Regions from separate parts of the Pseudomonas sp. CH61 genome, predicted to be linked through region 2. Evidence: predicted binding sites of a transcription regulator. Region 2 holds the regulator's gene; each other region holds the start of a gene.

Region 1 (3,264 bases), 980 kb from region 2:
ATGTTCTCCCACATATCCGCCGTGATGCGCCCGCGCACGGCATGGGCGCTGGCCCGCGCCGCGCCGAGGCAGCTGTAGATGCTCGCCGGGTTGGCCGCATCAAGGGCAAAAAAGTGCAGCAGGCGTTCGGCATGCAGCGCGCCGTGACGCTCCAGATAATCGTCGAGGGTGCCGGTGATCAACAGTGGCATGGCCAATTCGTGCAAACCGTCGCCGCGACCGTCCTGCGGCATCAGCGACAGCGAATAACTGATGTCGAGCATCCGGGCGAGGTTTTCCGCCCGCTCCAGGTAACGCGACATCCAATACAGATCCGAGGCAGTTCTACTTAACATGGCAAGCTTCCTTCAATCCTCGACCACCCAGGTGTCCTTGGTTCCGCCGCCCTGGGAGGAATTCACCACCAGGGAGCCTTCACGCAGCGCCACACGGGTCAAACCACCAGGCACCACACGGGTTTCGCGCCCGGACAAGACAAACGGACGCAAGTCGATATGGCGCGGGGCGATGCCGTTTTCGACAAAGGTCGGACAGGTCGACAGCGACAGCGTCGGTTGCGCGATGTATGCGTGCGGCTTGGCTTTGATGCGCTCGCGGAAGGCGTCGATTTCCGCCGTCGTCGACGCCGGCCCCACGAGCATTCCGTAACCACCGGAGCCTTGAGTTTCCTTGACCACCAGATCTGGAAGATTGGCCAGCACGTGGGAAAGTTCAGACGGGTTGCGGCATTGCCAGGTCGGCACGTTCTTCAGGATCGGTTCTTCGTCGAGATAAAAACGGATCATGTCAGTGACAAACGGGTACACCGATTTGTCATCCGCCACGCCGGTGCCGATGGCGTTTGCCAGCACTACGTTGCCGGAGCGATAAGACGAAAGCAGCCCCGGCACACCGAGCATCGAATCGGGATTGAACGCCAATGGATCGAGGAACGCGTCGTCGAGGCGGCGGTAGATCACGTCCACCGCTTTCGGGCCGTCGGTGGTGCGCATGAAGACTTTATCGTCACGCACGAACAGATCCGCGCCCTCGACCAGCTCCACACCCATTTCCCGCGCCAAAAACGCGTGCTCGAAGAACGCACTGTTGAAGCGCCCCGGCGTCAGCACCACCACGCTCGGGTCGTCGATCGGGCTTGAGCTTTTCAGGGTGTCGAGCAACAGGTTCGGGTAATGATCGATCGGCGCGATGCGCTGGGCGGCGAACAGCTCCGGGAACAGGCGCATCATCATCTTGCGGTCTTCGAGCATGTAGCTCACGCCGCTCGGAGTGCGCAGATTGTCTTCGAGCACGTAATAGGTGCCGTCGCCGTCGCGCACCAGATCGACGCCGGAGATGTGCGAATAGATATCACGGTGCAGATCGAGGCCTTGCATCGCCAACTGATATTGCTCGTTGGCCAGCACCTGTTCGGCAGGAATGATCCCGGCCTTGATGATGCGCTGCTCGTGATAGAGGTCGGCGAGAAACATGTTCAGCGCCTTGACCCGCTGGATGCAGCCGCGCTCAACGATCCGCCATTCACTGGCAGGGATGCTGCGCGGGATGGTGTCGAAGGGAATCAGGCGCTCGGTGCCCTGCTCGTCGCCATAGAGCGTGAAAGTAATGCCGGCGCGATGGAACAGCAGATCGGCCTCGCGTCGCCGTTGGGCCAGCAGTTCGTCAGGCGTGTCGGCCAGCCAGCGGGCGAACTCCCGATAATGCGGGCGAACCTGGCCGCCGGCGTCGTACATCTCATCAAAATAGGTGCGGATCATGCCGTACTCCTTGTCACCCGGACCTACAGGCCTTCGCAAGGCCCGTGCCATCGGCATAAACGCTTTGATTTCAATCGGTTGGAAATACACGCCGCAGGCACCGCACCATTCCTGTGCGGCAAATGCCCCAACCGGATTGCCCCCGCTTCATTGCGACGCACTGCATCGCCTATCACCAGCATAGTCAGAGTTGATTTCACTGCCCGGCGCTGCCTGCGGATAATCCGCGCATCCGCTGCAAAACTTCCCCGCGCACAGCGCCGCGAAGTCGCCAGCTCAACTGACCTGGACTGCCCTCGCAGCCCGCCCCGCTGTAACCCTGACCGGTTTCCTCTCCTTATCGGTCTTCCCTTTTAGCCACCCTCTCCGGTGGCTTTTTTTTGCCTCGGTTTCTTGTTTCAGGGTTTTGCCACAGCGTTTTGCTTACGTCGGAAATGACAACGGCCAACCCGAAGGTCAGCCGTTGTTCAACAAATGAAACCAGAGATCAGTTCAAACGGTGGCGGTTGCGCACCTCCTGCTTTACGCCCCAGCCCTCGATGATGCCACCCAGAGGTTCAACCACGGCAGAGAATCCCTGCTCGAAGTCGCCGATATCGTCATAGGTCGCGTACATCACTTTGCTTAATTCCAGCGCCCAAGCACCGTCATCACGCACGCTGACCTGGGCATTGATGGACTCACCGCGAAATTTGCCTGCCGCCCTGCGCGCCCGCTCCTCGTCCGGGAAAATCGCGTAGAACTCGATGGGATGGAATCGGGAAAAATCGAAACCGCCTTCTTTCATGCGGCGCAGAACATTGCTGCTGATGTCTTCTTGATAGGCTGTGCTCATGAATCGTCCCCCTCGCATAGATGGATAGACTTTCCGTATTCCCGCCCCGGGCCTGTGGCCAAAGTACTACGGCAACGTGGTTGCACGCGGGAACAAGCATGTAGCTGACAAGACCAGACCTTAGCGATCCGTTCGCTGATCTCGCTTGCAGAGTAGCCCCAAGTCAGAGCTGCTGCCAAGGCCTGGCGTGAAAGGTGACAGGAAGAATGTCAGACGGGAGTGATGCTGAGGATTTCGATGCTGTTCTGGGTTTTCAGGCTTTTCACGCCAGCATCGGCGGTGCGACCTTCCAGATCGTTCAGATCCAGTTCGGCGGCAACAGGAAGAAAGCGCTCCTTGATGAGTTTGGCCGCCCGCTCATGACTCGGGCACTCCTCGCACTCGAAGACCCCATCGACAATTTCACCATGATCGTCCACGAAAGTGACTTTCCACTTTTGCATCGGTGCCTCCTCGATCAAACCCGCAAATGGGCTTACCACTATCTCGACTGTGTACGCCGAAAGTTGGTTCAAAAGGATTACAGCGGGCGAAGATGAAAAAAACGACATCTACGGTAGGAGTGAGCCTGCTCGCGATAGCGATTTCTCATCCAACGCTGATGTTGGTAGACAGACCGTAATCGCGAGCAGGCTCACTCCTACAAAGATTTGCAGCGATTATTCAGTCGTT
Region 2 (3,264 bases):
ATGGCAACTCTGAAAGCTCAGCACCTGGCCAAGGCCTATAAAAGCCGCCAGGTCGTGCGTGATGTCAGCCTGTCGATCGACAGCGGCCAGATCGTCGGCCTGCTCGGCCCGAACGGTGCCGGCAAGACCACCTGCTTCTACATGATCGTCGGCTTGGTACAGGCCGATCAGGGCCGCGTACTGATCGATGATCTGGACGTCAGCCACCAGCCAATGCACGGCCGTGCAAAGGCTGGCATCGGCTATCTGCCGCAAGAAGCGTCGATCTTCCGCAAACTGTCGGTGGCCGACAACATCATGGCCATCCTCGAGACCCGTCAGGAACTCGACAAGGCCGGTCGCCGCAAAGAGCTGGAAAGCCTGCTGCAGGAATTCCACATCAGCCACATCCGCGACAACCTCGGCATGAGCCTGTCCGGTGGTGAACGCCGCCGGGTGGAAATCGCTCGCGCGCTGGCAACGGCACCGAAATTCATCCTGCTCGACGAACCGTTTGCCGGTGTCGACCCGATCTCGGTCGGCGACATCAAGCAGATCATCCACCACCTCAAGGCCAAAGGCATCGGTGTGCTGATCACCGACCACAACGTTCGTGAGACGCTGGATATCTGCGAAACCGCTTACATCGTCAACGATGGTCAGTTGATTGCCGAGGGCGATGCAGAAACCATCCTGGCCAACGATCTGGTCAAGGAAGTGTATCTGGGCCACGAGTTCCGCCTGTAAGCGCAACAGTGCCCGGTGCGCCGCCCGGGCGCTGTATCGATTCAAGCAGGATTTAATACGCTTTAATTGTTACAGCGCTCTAGGCAAACACTTCAGTTTCAGGCATATAATTTGCTTAAGTTTGGCGCTCCGGCGCCCTGTAGTGGATGGCGCATAGCGCCGGCGAATAAGGTGTTAAGCCCCTGCCATGAAACCATCGCTAGTCTTGAGAATGGGCCAGCAGCTGACGATGACACCGCAGCTGCAACAGGCCATCCGCCTGCTCCAATTGTCGACCCTGGATCTGCAACAGGAAATCCAGGAGGCGCTGGAATCCAATCCGATGCTCGAACGCCAGGAAGAAGGCGACGACTTCGACAATTCCGACCCCATGGCCGACAACGCCGAACAGAAGCCCACCGAAATCCAGGAACCCTCCTATCAGGAAACCGCGCCGACGGTGGACAACCTCGAGGACGGCGAATGGAACGAGCGCATCCCCAACGAGCTTCCGGTCGACACGGCCTGGGAAGACGTCTACCAGACCAGCGCCAGCAGCCTGCCCAGCAGCGACGATGACGAGTGGGATTTCACCACACGCACGTCCGCCGGCGAGAGCCTGCAAAGCCACCTGCTATGGCAACTGAACCTTGCACCGATGTCCGACACCGATCGCCTGATCGCCGTGACCCTGATCGATTGCATCAACAATCAGGGCTACCTGGACGAAACCCTCGAAGAGATCCTTGAGGCGTTCGACCCGGAACTGGACATCGAACTGGACGAAATCGAAGCCGTCCTGCACCGCATCCAGCAGTTCGAACCGGCCGGCATCGGCGCGCGCAATCTCGGCGAATGCCTGCTGCTGCAATTGCGCCAGTTGTCGGCCAAGACACCTTGGCTGGCTGAAGCGAAACGTCTGGTCAGCGATTACATCGACCTGCTTGGCAGCCGCGACTACAGCCAGTTGATGCGGCGCATGAAGCTCAAGGAAGACGAACTGCGTCAGGTCATCGAGCTGGTGCAAAGCCTTAATCCGCGCCCGGGTTCGCAGATCGAGTCAACCGAAGCCGAATACGTCGTGCCCGACGTGATCGTGCGCAAGGACAACGAACGCTGGCTGGTCGAACTCAATCAGGAATCGGTGCCACGCCTGCGCGTCAACGCCCAGTACGCTGGTTTCGTCCGCCGCGCCGACACCAGTGCCGACAACACCTTCATGCGCAACCAGTTGCAGGAAGCTCGCTGGTTCATCAAGAGCCTGCAGAGCCGCAACGAAACCCTGATGAAAGTTGCCACCCAGATCGTCGAGCATCAGCGCGGTTTTCTGGAGTACGGCGACGAAGCGATGAAGCCGTTGGTCCTGCATGACATCGCTGAAGCGGTCGGCATGCACGAATCGACGATTTCACGGGTGACCACGCAGAAATTCATGCATACCCCGCGCGGTATTTATGAGCTGAAATACTTTTTCTCCAGCCACGTCAGCACCTCCGAAGGCGGCGAATGCTCGTCCACGGCGATCCGCGCGATCATCAAAAAACTGGTTGCTGCGGAAAATCAGAAAAAGCCGTTGAGTGACAGCAAGATCGCTGGTTTACTGGAGGCACAAGGCATTCAGGTGGCTCGCCGCACCGTCGCCAAGTACCGCGAATCCCTCGGGATCGCGCCTTCGAGCGAACGCAAGCGGTTGATGTAAGCCACGTTACAGCGTTCCAGTGGCAGGCTATCCAGCCTGCCGCTTTATGCACTGGCAACGAAGGAGAAGCTGTATGCAAGTCAACATCAGTGGACACCAACTGGAAGTGACCGAACCTCTGCGCGACTACATCAACGAAAAACTCGACCGATTAGAGCGCCATTTCGACAAGATCACCAACGTGCAAGTCACGATGTGCGTCGAAAAGCTGAAGCAGAAAATCGAAGCCACCTTGCATATTCCCGGCGGAGAAGTGGTTGCCAATGCCGAGCATGACGACATGTATGCCGCCATTGACCTGCTGACCGACAAGCTGGATCGCCAACTCAAAAAGCATAAGGAAAAGACCCAAAGCCTCCTCCAGGGCGCGACAGGTCGATAACCCCCCATTCCATGATCCGACTTGAAAGTATCCTGACCCCCGGCCGTTCCCTTGTGAACGTGCCGGGCGGCAGTAAAAAGAAAGCCCTCGAACAAATTGCCAACCTGATCGCCCGCGAAGTGCCGGATCTGGCCATGCAGGATGTCTTCGAGGCGTTGATTGCCCGTGAAAAACTCGGTTCCACCGGTTTTGGTAACGGCATCGCCATCCCCCATTGCCGCCTCAAGGGTTGCCAAGCGCCGATCAGCGCGCTGATGCACCTTGACGCTCCGATCGATTTCGACGCCATTGACGGCGCTCCGGTTGACCTGCTGTTTGTTTTGCTGGTCCCGGAAGCCGCCACCGATGCGCATCTGGAGTTGCTACGTCAGATCGCCAGCATGCTGGATCGTAAGGAAGTGCGCGAACAGCTGCGTAGCGCACCGAGTAGCGAAGCCTTGTATCAGGTCGTCCTGAGCGAGCAGAACGGGCATTAATC
Region 3 (3,264 bases), 2.1 Mb from region 2:
ATGCCTTCCATGTTGATTTCCACCGGGTCTTCGGCGGTGGAGATGTTGATGTCGACGGTGTTGAGGATATTCAGGCCGGTGTAGAGCGACACGGTTTTACCCGAACCGGTGGGGCCGGTGACCAGAATCATCCCTTGTGGCTGCTTGAGCGCGGCCATGTACAGGTCTTTCTGCACCGGCTCGTAGCCGAGCGCGTCAATGCCGATCTGCGCGCTGGACGGGTCGAGAATTCGGATCACCACTTTTTCGCCCCACAACGTCGGCAGGGTGTTGACCCGAAAATCGATCGACTTGCTTTTCGACAGGCGCATCTTGATCCGCCCGTCCTGCGGTTTGCGCCGTTCCGAAATATCGAGGCTGGCCATGACTTTCAGGCGTGCGGCGATGCGCCCGGCCAGTTGAATCGGTGGCTTGGCCACCTCGCGCAGGATGCCGTCGGTGCGCACCCGTACCCGGTAGTTCTTCTCGTAAGGTTCGAAGTGCAAGTCGGATGAGCCGCTTTTGATCGCGTCGAGCAGCATCTTGTGAACGAAACGCACCACCGGCGCATCGTCGGCATCGAGTCCGCCGATAGCGTCTTGCTTGTTGTCGTCGATGGACTCGACATCGACCCCGTCGAGATCGACATCGGCCATGTCCTCCAGGCCACTGGTGTGGGTGTCGAAGAACTTCTCGATGGCATCGCTGAGCTTGTCGTCCTCGACCAGAATGGCTTCGGTGCTCAGTCCGGTGCTGAACTGAATGTCGTTGATCGCTTGATGATTGCTCGGGTCAGAAATCCCCACGAACAGTTTGTTGCCGCGTCGCCACAAAGGCAGGGCATGGTGCTGGCGTACGAGTTTTTCGCTGACCAGGCCTTTGGGCTGGGTTTCCTTGTCAAGGCAATTGAGATCGAGGAACGCCATGCCGAAATGCTCGCTGGCGACCTCGGCCACCTGCCAGCTTTTTATCAGTTTGTTCTGCACCAGATAGCTGACCAGCGACAAACGATTACGCTGGGCCTGTTGCCAGGCTTGCTGGGCACTCTTTTCTGTCAGCAGTTCGGCCTGCACCAATTGCTTGGCCAGACCGCTCAGAGCGATGTCATTCATGGGGATTCCGCACACTTGCAGTTCATGACTTATAGCCTAGTCAAGTGACAGCGCCAAACACGGCGGGTGCAGGTGACAAAAAGTGTCAGATAGTGCGGTTGCGCGTTGTAGGAAATAGCGTTGTAGAGGGTTCGCGGCCAACGGGCGGGGCTTGGAGGCGTTGGCATGGCCTATGCTGCGTCCCTTGCAGATCATGAGATTTCGACTCATGCATGGAGCGTGTCTATGAAAAAACAACAAGGTTTTACTCTGATCGAGCTGCTGATCGTGGTGGCGATCATCGGGATTCTGGCGACCATCGCCCTGCCACAGTATTCCAAGTATCAGGCGCGGTCGAAGGTGACGGCGGGGCTGGCGGAGATCAGTGCGATGAAAGTGCCGTTCGAGGACACCATCAACCAAGGTACCGCTCCGGATATAGCCGCTGTGAACGGCGGTACAACCACCACCTCCAACTGTACGGTGGCGGTTACAGGTACAGCGGCGACGGGGGCGGGCAGCATCAGCTGCACACTGCTCAATGCTCCGGGACCCGTACTGGGCAAAACCATCACGCTCACTCGTGCGGGTGCTGCTACCGGTAATACCTCTGGTTTGTGGACCTGTGCCACTACTGTTCACCCGGATTATTCGCCAAAAGGCTGTACCGCCAGCGGTACGTGATTGCTAGCGTGTGATGACCAAATGCCCTGCCACGCAGGGCATTTTTCTTCATGCGGTGAAAATAAAAGTCTCAATAATTTCAGCAGCTTATGAACTTTCCAAAAAGCCGCAACTTGCATGTGAATATTGCTCAAGTCATGCATTTTGCATGAATCCGAAAATCAGCGATTTTCATAAGTCATTGTTTTTTAATGAAATTAACCAGTTGTAAAAGTTGGCACAGCGTTCGCAACTACCTTGGTAACCCTGCTGACAAGACAACCAGCAGACTTTCCAGAAAAACAGGAGTTACTCGTATGAAGAAGTTCGCTATCACTGCCGCTGCTGCTACCGCGCTGACCCTGACCATGGCTTCCGGTGCATTCGCACAATCCACTCAGGCTACCCAGGCTCCAATGACTCTGGCTGCCGGTGAAGTCACCAAGGCGAAAGAAGCTACTTCCGACACTTGGATCACCACCAAAGTCAAAAGCGATCTGGTCACCGAAAAAGGCATTCCGGGCACCGACATCAAAGTAGAAACCAACAAAGGCGTGGTTTCCCTGTCCTCCACTGTTGCAGTGACCGAGGCTCAGAAAACCACCGCAGTGAACATCACCAAGAAAATCAAAGGCGTTAAAGCGGTCTCCGCTGACGGCCTGAAAGCCGAGTAAGGCATGACTTCTCGCCTGGACCGGGAGAAGACGCGACAGACGGGCCGAGCAATACGTCTGCCGCAACTTTAGAGTTCATGCGAACGGTCACACGGATGTGACCATTACAGGCCCCGCCACTTGTGTCGGGGCCTGTTCTATTTCAGGGGCAACACAAAACAAATGTAGGAGTGAGCCTGCTCGCGATAGCGGTGTGTCAGTCAGCAATTTGATTAGCTGACAGACCGCTATCGCGAGCAGGCTCACTCCTACAGGGGGAATCGGTGTTGGTTTAGTTACCGCGCTTGCTGTTGATCTGCCGCAGGCGATTGCCTTCGAAGCGCAAGTATTGATACATGCCGTTGCTCGGGCCGTAGGTCCATTCCTCGACCTGAAACTCCTCGCGGCGATCGGCGCTGCGCTTGTAACCGAGCACATCGCGGCTGACCGGCTCACCGCACTTTTGCAGGACTTCGCTGGAGCGGTCGCCAAGGCTGATCAACTGGCTGCCGCAGCGCAGCGTATCGGACGCCGAGGCGTGACTGGCCGCGAACGTCATTGCGAGCAAGGCCAGCCACTGCAGTTTCATCACTCGGCATCCAGGTGCATTTGCGTGACCACGCGGCCATCGCTCTCGGCTTCACCGAGATTGGCGTCGATGAAGTACACGCGGTCGTCCGCCAGTTGGCCTTTATCGACCAGATAATCCTTGATGCTGCTGGCACGATCCTGACCCAACTGACGCAGCAACACATCGCTGCCACTCCAGAACTGGATCACGCCTTCGCGCATCTTCGCTGTGCGTTCTTCCTTGCCCAGATCCTTCCATTCCGCCGGAGGCTGGGTCTTCAGACGGGTACGGTAGATGCCTTCGAGCA
Region 4 (3,264 bases), 2.7 Mb from region 2:
TGACTTCCTGGCCAAGTTCCGCCCTGATGACCTGGCATCCCGGGTAGTCGACCGGATCAAAGCAGCAGATATCAGCTAGGGGCCTTCTGCCCCTGGCGGTCAACACGATTTAAGAGGCGGCATCATTGTCTACGGGTAATTTGGATTTCGAACAGTTCCGGGTGTTCCTGGAAAAAGCCTGTGGCATTTTGCTCGGTGAAAACAAGCAATACCTGGTCTCGAGCCGTCTCAACAAACTGATGGAGCAGCAAGGCATCAAATCCTTGGGTGAGCTGGTTCAGCGCATCCAGACCCAGCCGCGCAGCGGTTTGCGCGAGCAGGTGGTCGATGCCATGACGACCAACGAAACCCTGTGGTTTCGTGACACCTATCCGTTTGAAGTCTTGAAGAACAAGGTACTGCCTGAAGCGATCAAGGCCAGCCCCAACCAGCGTCTGCGGATCTGGTCGGCGGCGTGCTCGTCGGGCCAGGAACCGTACTCGCTGTCGATGTCGATCGACGAGTTCGAGCGCAGCAACCTTGGCCAGTTGAAGATGGGTGTGCAGATCGTTGCCACTGATTTGTCCGGCCTTATGCTGACCAACTGCAAGACGGGCGAGTACGACAGCCTGGCGATCGGTCGTGGTTTGTCGCCGGAACGTTTGCAGCGTTACTTCGACCCGAAAGGGCCGGGGCGCTGGGTGATCAAGGCGCCGATCAAGAACCGCGTGGAGTTCCGTTCGTTCAACCTGCTCGACAGCTATGCCGCGCTGGGCAAGTTCGACATCGTGTTCTGCCGCAACGTGTTGATCTACTTCTCTGCCGAAGTGAAGAAAGACATCCTGTTGCGCATTCACAGCACGTTGAAGCCGGGCGGTTATCTGTTCCTTGGCGCTTCCGAAGCGTTGAACGGTTTGCCGGACCATTACCAGATGGTGCAGTGCAGCCCGGGGATCATTTACCAGGCGAAGTGATTGCATCGGCAACACAAAAAACGGCAGGCCCGCAAAGGCCTGCCGTTTTTTGTGCCTGCGGAATTTCTCCCTGACACCACAAAACCCCTGTAGGAGTGAGCCTGCTCGCGATAGCGGTAGCACATTCAGCATCATCGGTGCCTGACACACCGCTATCGCGAGCAGGCTCACTCCTACAGGGACCGTGGTGTGTATGAGATGGACGGCAAGCGGCAGAAAAGCGGCATCCGGCGGAAACCGGTTGCCGCTTTTCTGGCATTGCCGCTTTGCCGACTCCCGGCAAAGCCCCGGTTTATAGGGGGATTATGGTTTGGCACGGCGCTTGCTAAAGCTCAGTTACGAAAAACCGGTCACCTGAAGGTTCCCGACATGAGCATCAGCTTCGATAAAGCGCTCGGCATTCACGAAAAGGCATTGGGCTTCCGCGCCCAGCGTGCCGAAGTGCTGGCCAACAACATCGCCAACGCCGACACCCCGAACTACAAGGCGCGGGATCTGGACTTCTCCAAAGTGCTTGAAGCACAGACCCAGAAAAACGCCAACGGCACCATCGCCCTGAACATGACCAACAGCCGTCACATCGAAGCTGAAGGCCTGGGCAACGGCGACGAATCGCTGATGTATCGCACGCCGATGCAACCTTCGATCGACCAGAACACCGTGGACGCCCAACTGGAACAGTCGAACTACGCGGAAAACGCCGTCGGCTTCCAGGCCAGCTTCACCCTGCTCAACAGCAAATTCAAAGGGCTGGTATCAGCCCTGCGCGGAGAGTAATTCATGTCCCTGTCCAGCGTTTTCAACATTGCCGGCAGCGGCATGAGCGCACAGACCACGCGTCTGAACACCGTGGCCTCGAACATCGCCAACGCCGAGACCGTCTCGTCGAGCATCGACCAGACCTATCGCGCCCGTCACCCGGTATTCGCCACCATGTTCCAGGGCGGCCAGAACAGCGGCAGCAATTCGCTGTTCCAGAGCCAGGACGCGGCCGGTCAGGGCGTACAGGTGCTCGGTGTGGTCGAAGACCAGAGCAACCTCGAAGCGCGCTACGAGCCGAATCATCCGGCGGCTGACGCCAAAGGCTACGTCTACTACCCGAACGTCAACGTGGTGGAAGAAATGGCTGACATGATTTCCGCGAGTCGTTCGTTCCAGACCAACGCCGAAATGATGAACACCGCCAAAACCATGATGCAGAAGGTACTGACCCTCGGTCAGTAATAAGGGGCGACTGCCATGAGTGTTACCGATACCACCGCTACGCCGAGCCTGAAGGACATCCTCGCCAACTCGGCGAAGACCAGCAGCACCACGACGGGCGGCATCGCCTCGGCGACCAACAGTGCCACCGGCGGTCAAGCGTTGGGCAAGGATGCGTTCCTGCAATTGCTGGTCACCCAGCTGAAAAACCAGAACCCGCTCGACCCGCAGGACAACAGCGCATTCGTTGCGCAGTTGGCGCAGTTCAGCAGCCTCGAAGGCATCACCACGCTGAACTCCACCGTGAGTGGCCTGGCCGGCAACTACAACTCGTCGCAGGCGCTGCAAGCTTCGTCGCTGGTCGGTCGCAATGTGATCGTGCAGACCAACACCGCGCAGCTCGACGATCCGAGCAAAGGCCTGACCGGTTCGGTGAACCTGTCGACGTCCATTGCTGAGGGTACCGTGACCATCACCGACAGCAGCGGCAAGACGGTTCGCACCATCGATCTGGGCAGTCGCGCCGCTGGTAGTGCCAGCTTCACCTGGGACGGCAAGGACACGTCCGGCACCCTCGTGCCGACCGGTACCTACACCTTCAAGGCGAGCGCACCGATCAACGGCACCGCGACCGATCTGGCCACTTACCTGCCGGCAACGGTCAACAGCGTGACGATCAGCCAGACCGGTGGCGAGCTGATGCTCAACCTGGCTGGCAAGGGCTCCGTTGCCCTGTCCAAAGTACAAACCATTGGTATATAGAGCCGACTAACCGGCAACAAAGGAGTGGAATATGTCTTTCAATATCGGCCTTAGCGGTCTCTATGCAGCCAACAAACAACTGGACGTGACCGGTAACAACATCGCCAACGTCGCGACCGCCGGTTTCAAGTCGTCCCGTGCAGAATTCGAAGACGTTTACTCGGCGACCCGTCTGGGCACCGGCAGCAAAGTCATCGGCAACGGTGTTCGCCTGGCCAACGTTTCCCAGCAGTTCACTCAGGGTGACATCAACAACACCGGTAACGTGCTGGACATGGGTATCAACGGTTCCGGCTTCTTCACCATGAGCAACAACGGCTCGATTTCCTACACCCGTGCCGGTACT

The links. Region 2 encodes sigma-54, which starts transcription at its own class of promoters, with help from an activator protein. Its sites were predicted from a motif close to ANTGGCATNNANNTTGCTNT; they were not measured.
Region 1: AC5SEM_RS05560 (circularly permuted type 2 ATP-grasp protein) is a predicted target of sigma-54. The motif match lies at 1,790-1,809, and genes of this name have one in related genera.
Region 3: AC5SEM_RS21295 (pilin) is a predicted target of sigma-54. The motif match lies at 1,251-1,270, and genes of this name have one in related genera.
Region 4: flgB (flagellar basal body rod protein FlgB) is a predicted target of sigma-54. The motif match lies at 1,263-1,282, and genes of this name have one in related genera.

What each region holds. Positions count from the first base shown of each region.
Region 1 covers NZ_CM182098.1:1,214,518-1,217,781, reverse strand. The annotation lists gene AC5SEM_RS05565 (alpha-E domain-containing protein) at 1-335, opposite strand, end outside; gene AC5SEM_RS05560 (circularly permuted type 2 ATP-grasp protein) at 348-1,757, opposite strand; gene AC5SEM_RS05555 (ribonuclease E inhibitor RraB) at 2,245-2,592, opposite strand; gene AC5SEM_RS05550 (hypothetical protein) at 2,802-3,035, opposite strand; gene speE (polyamine aminopropyltransferase) at 3,256-3,264, opposite strand, start outside.
Region 2 covers NZ_CM182098.1:232,783-236,046, reverse strand. The annotation lists gene lptA (lipopolysaccharide transport periplasmic protein LptA) at 1-1, shown strand, start outside; gene lptB (LPS export ABC transporter ATP-binding protein) at 1-726, shown strand; gene AC5SEM_RS00975 (RNA polymerase factor sigma-54) at 914-2,404, shown strand; gene hpf (ribosome hibernation-promoting factor, HPF/YfiA family) at 2,478-2,786, shown strand; gene ptsN (PTS IIA-like nitrogen regulatory protein PtsN) at 2,798-3,262, shown strand.
Region 3 covers NZ_CM182098.1:4,763,437-4,766,700, reverse strand. The annotation lists gene pilB (type IV-A pilus assembly ATPase PilB) at 1-1,091, opposite strand, end outside; gene AC5SEM_RS21295 (pilin) at 1,317-1,754, shown strand; gene AC5SEM_RS21290 (BON domain-containing protein) at 2,051-2,407, shown strand; gene AC5SEM_RS21285 (DUF2845 domain-containing protein) at 2,679-2,975, opposite strand; gene AC5SEM_RS21280 (DUF748 domain-containing protein) at 2,975-3,264, opposite strand, start outside.
Region 4 covers NZ_CM182098.1:4,083,591-4,086,854, reverse strand. The annotation lists gene AC5SEM_RS18300 (chemotaxis protein CheV) at 1-79, shown strand, start outside; gene cheR (protein-glutamate O-methyltransferase CheR) at 126-953, shown strand; gene flgB (flagellar basal body rod protein FlgB) at 1,323-1,730, shown strand; gene flgC (flagellar basal body rod protein FlgC) at 1,734-2,177, shown strand; gene flgD (flagellar hook assembly protein FlgD) at 2,193-2,918, shown strand; gene flgE (flagellar hook protein FlgE) at 2,950-3,264, shown strand, end outside.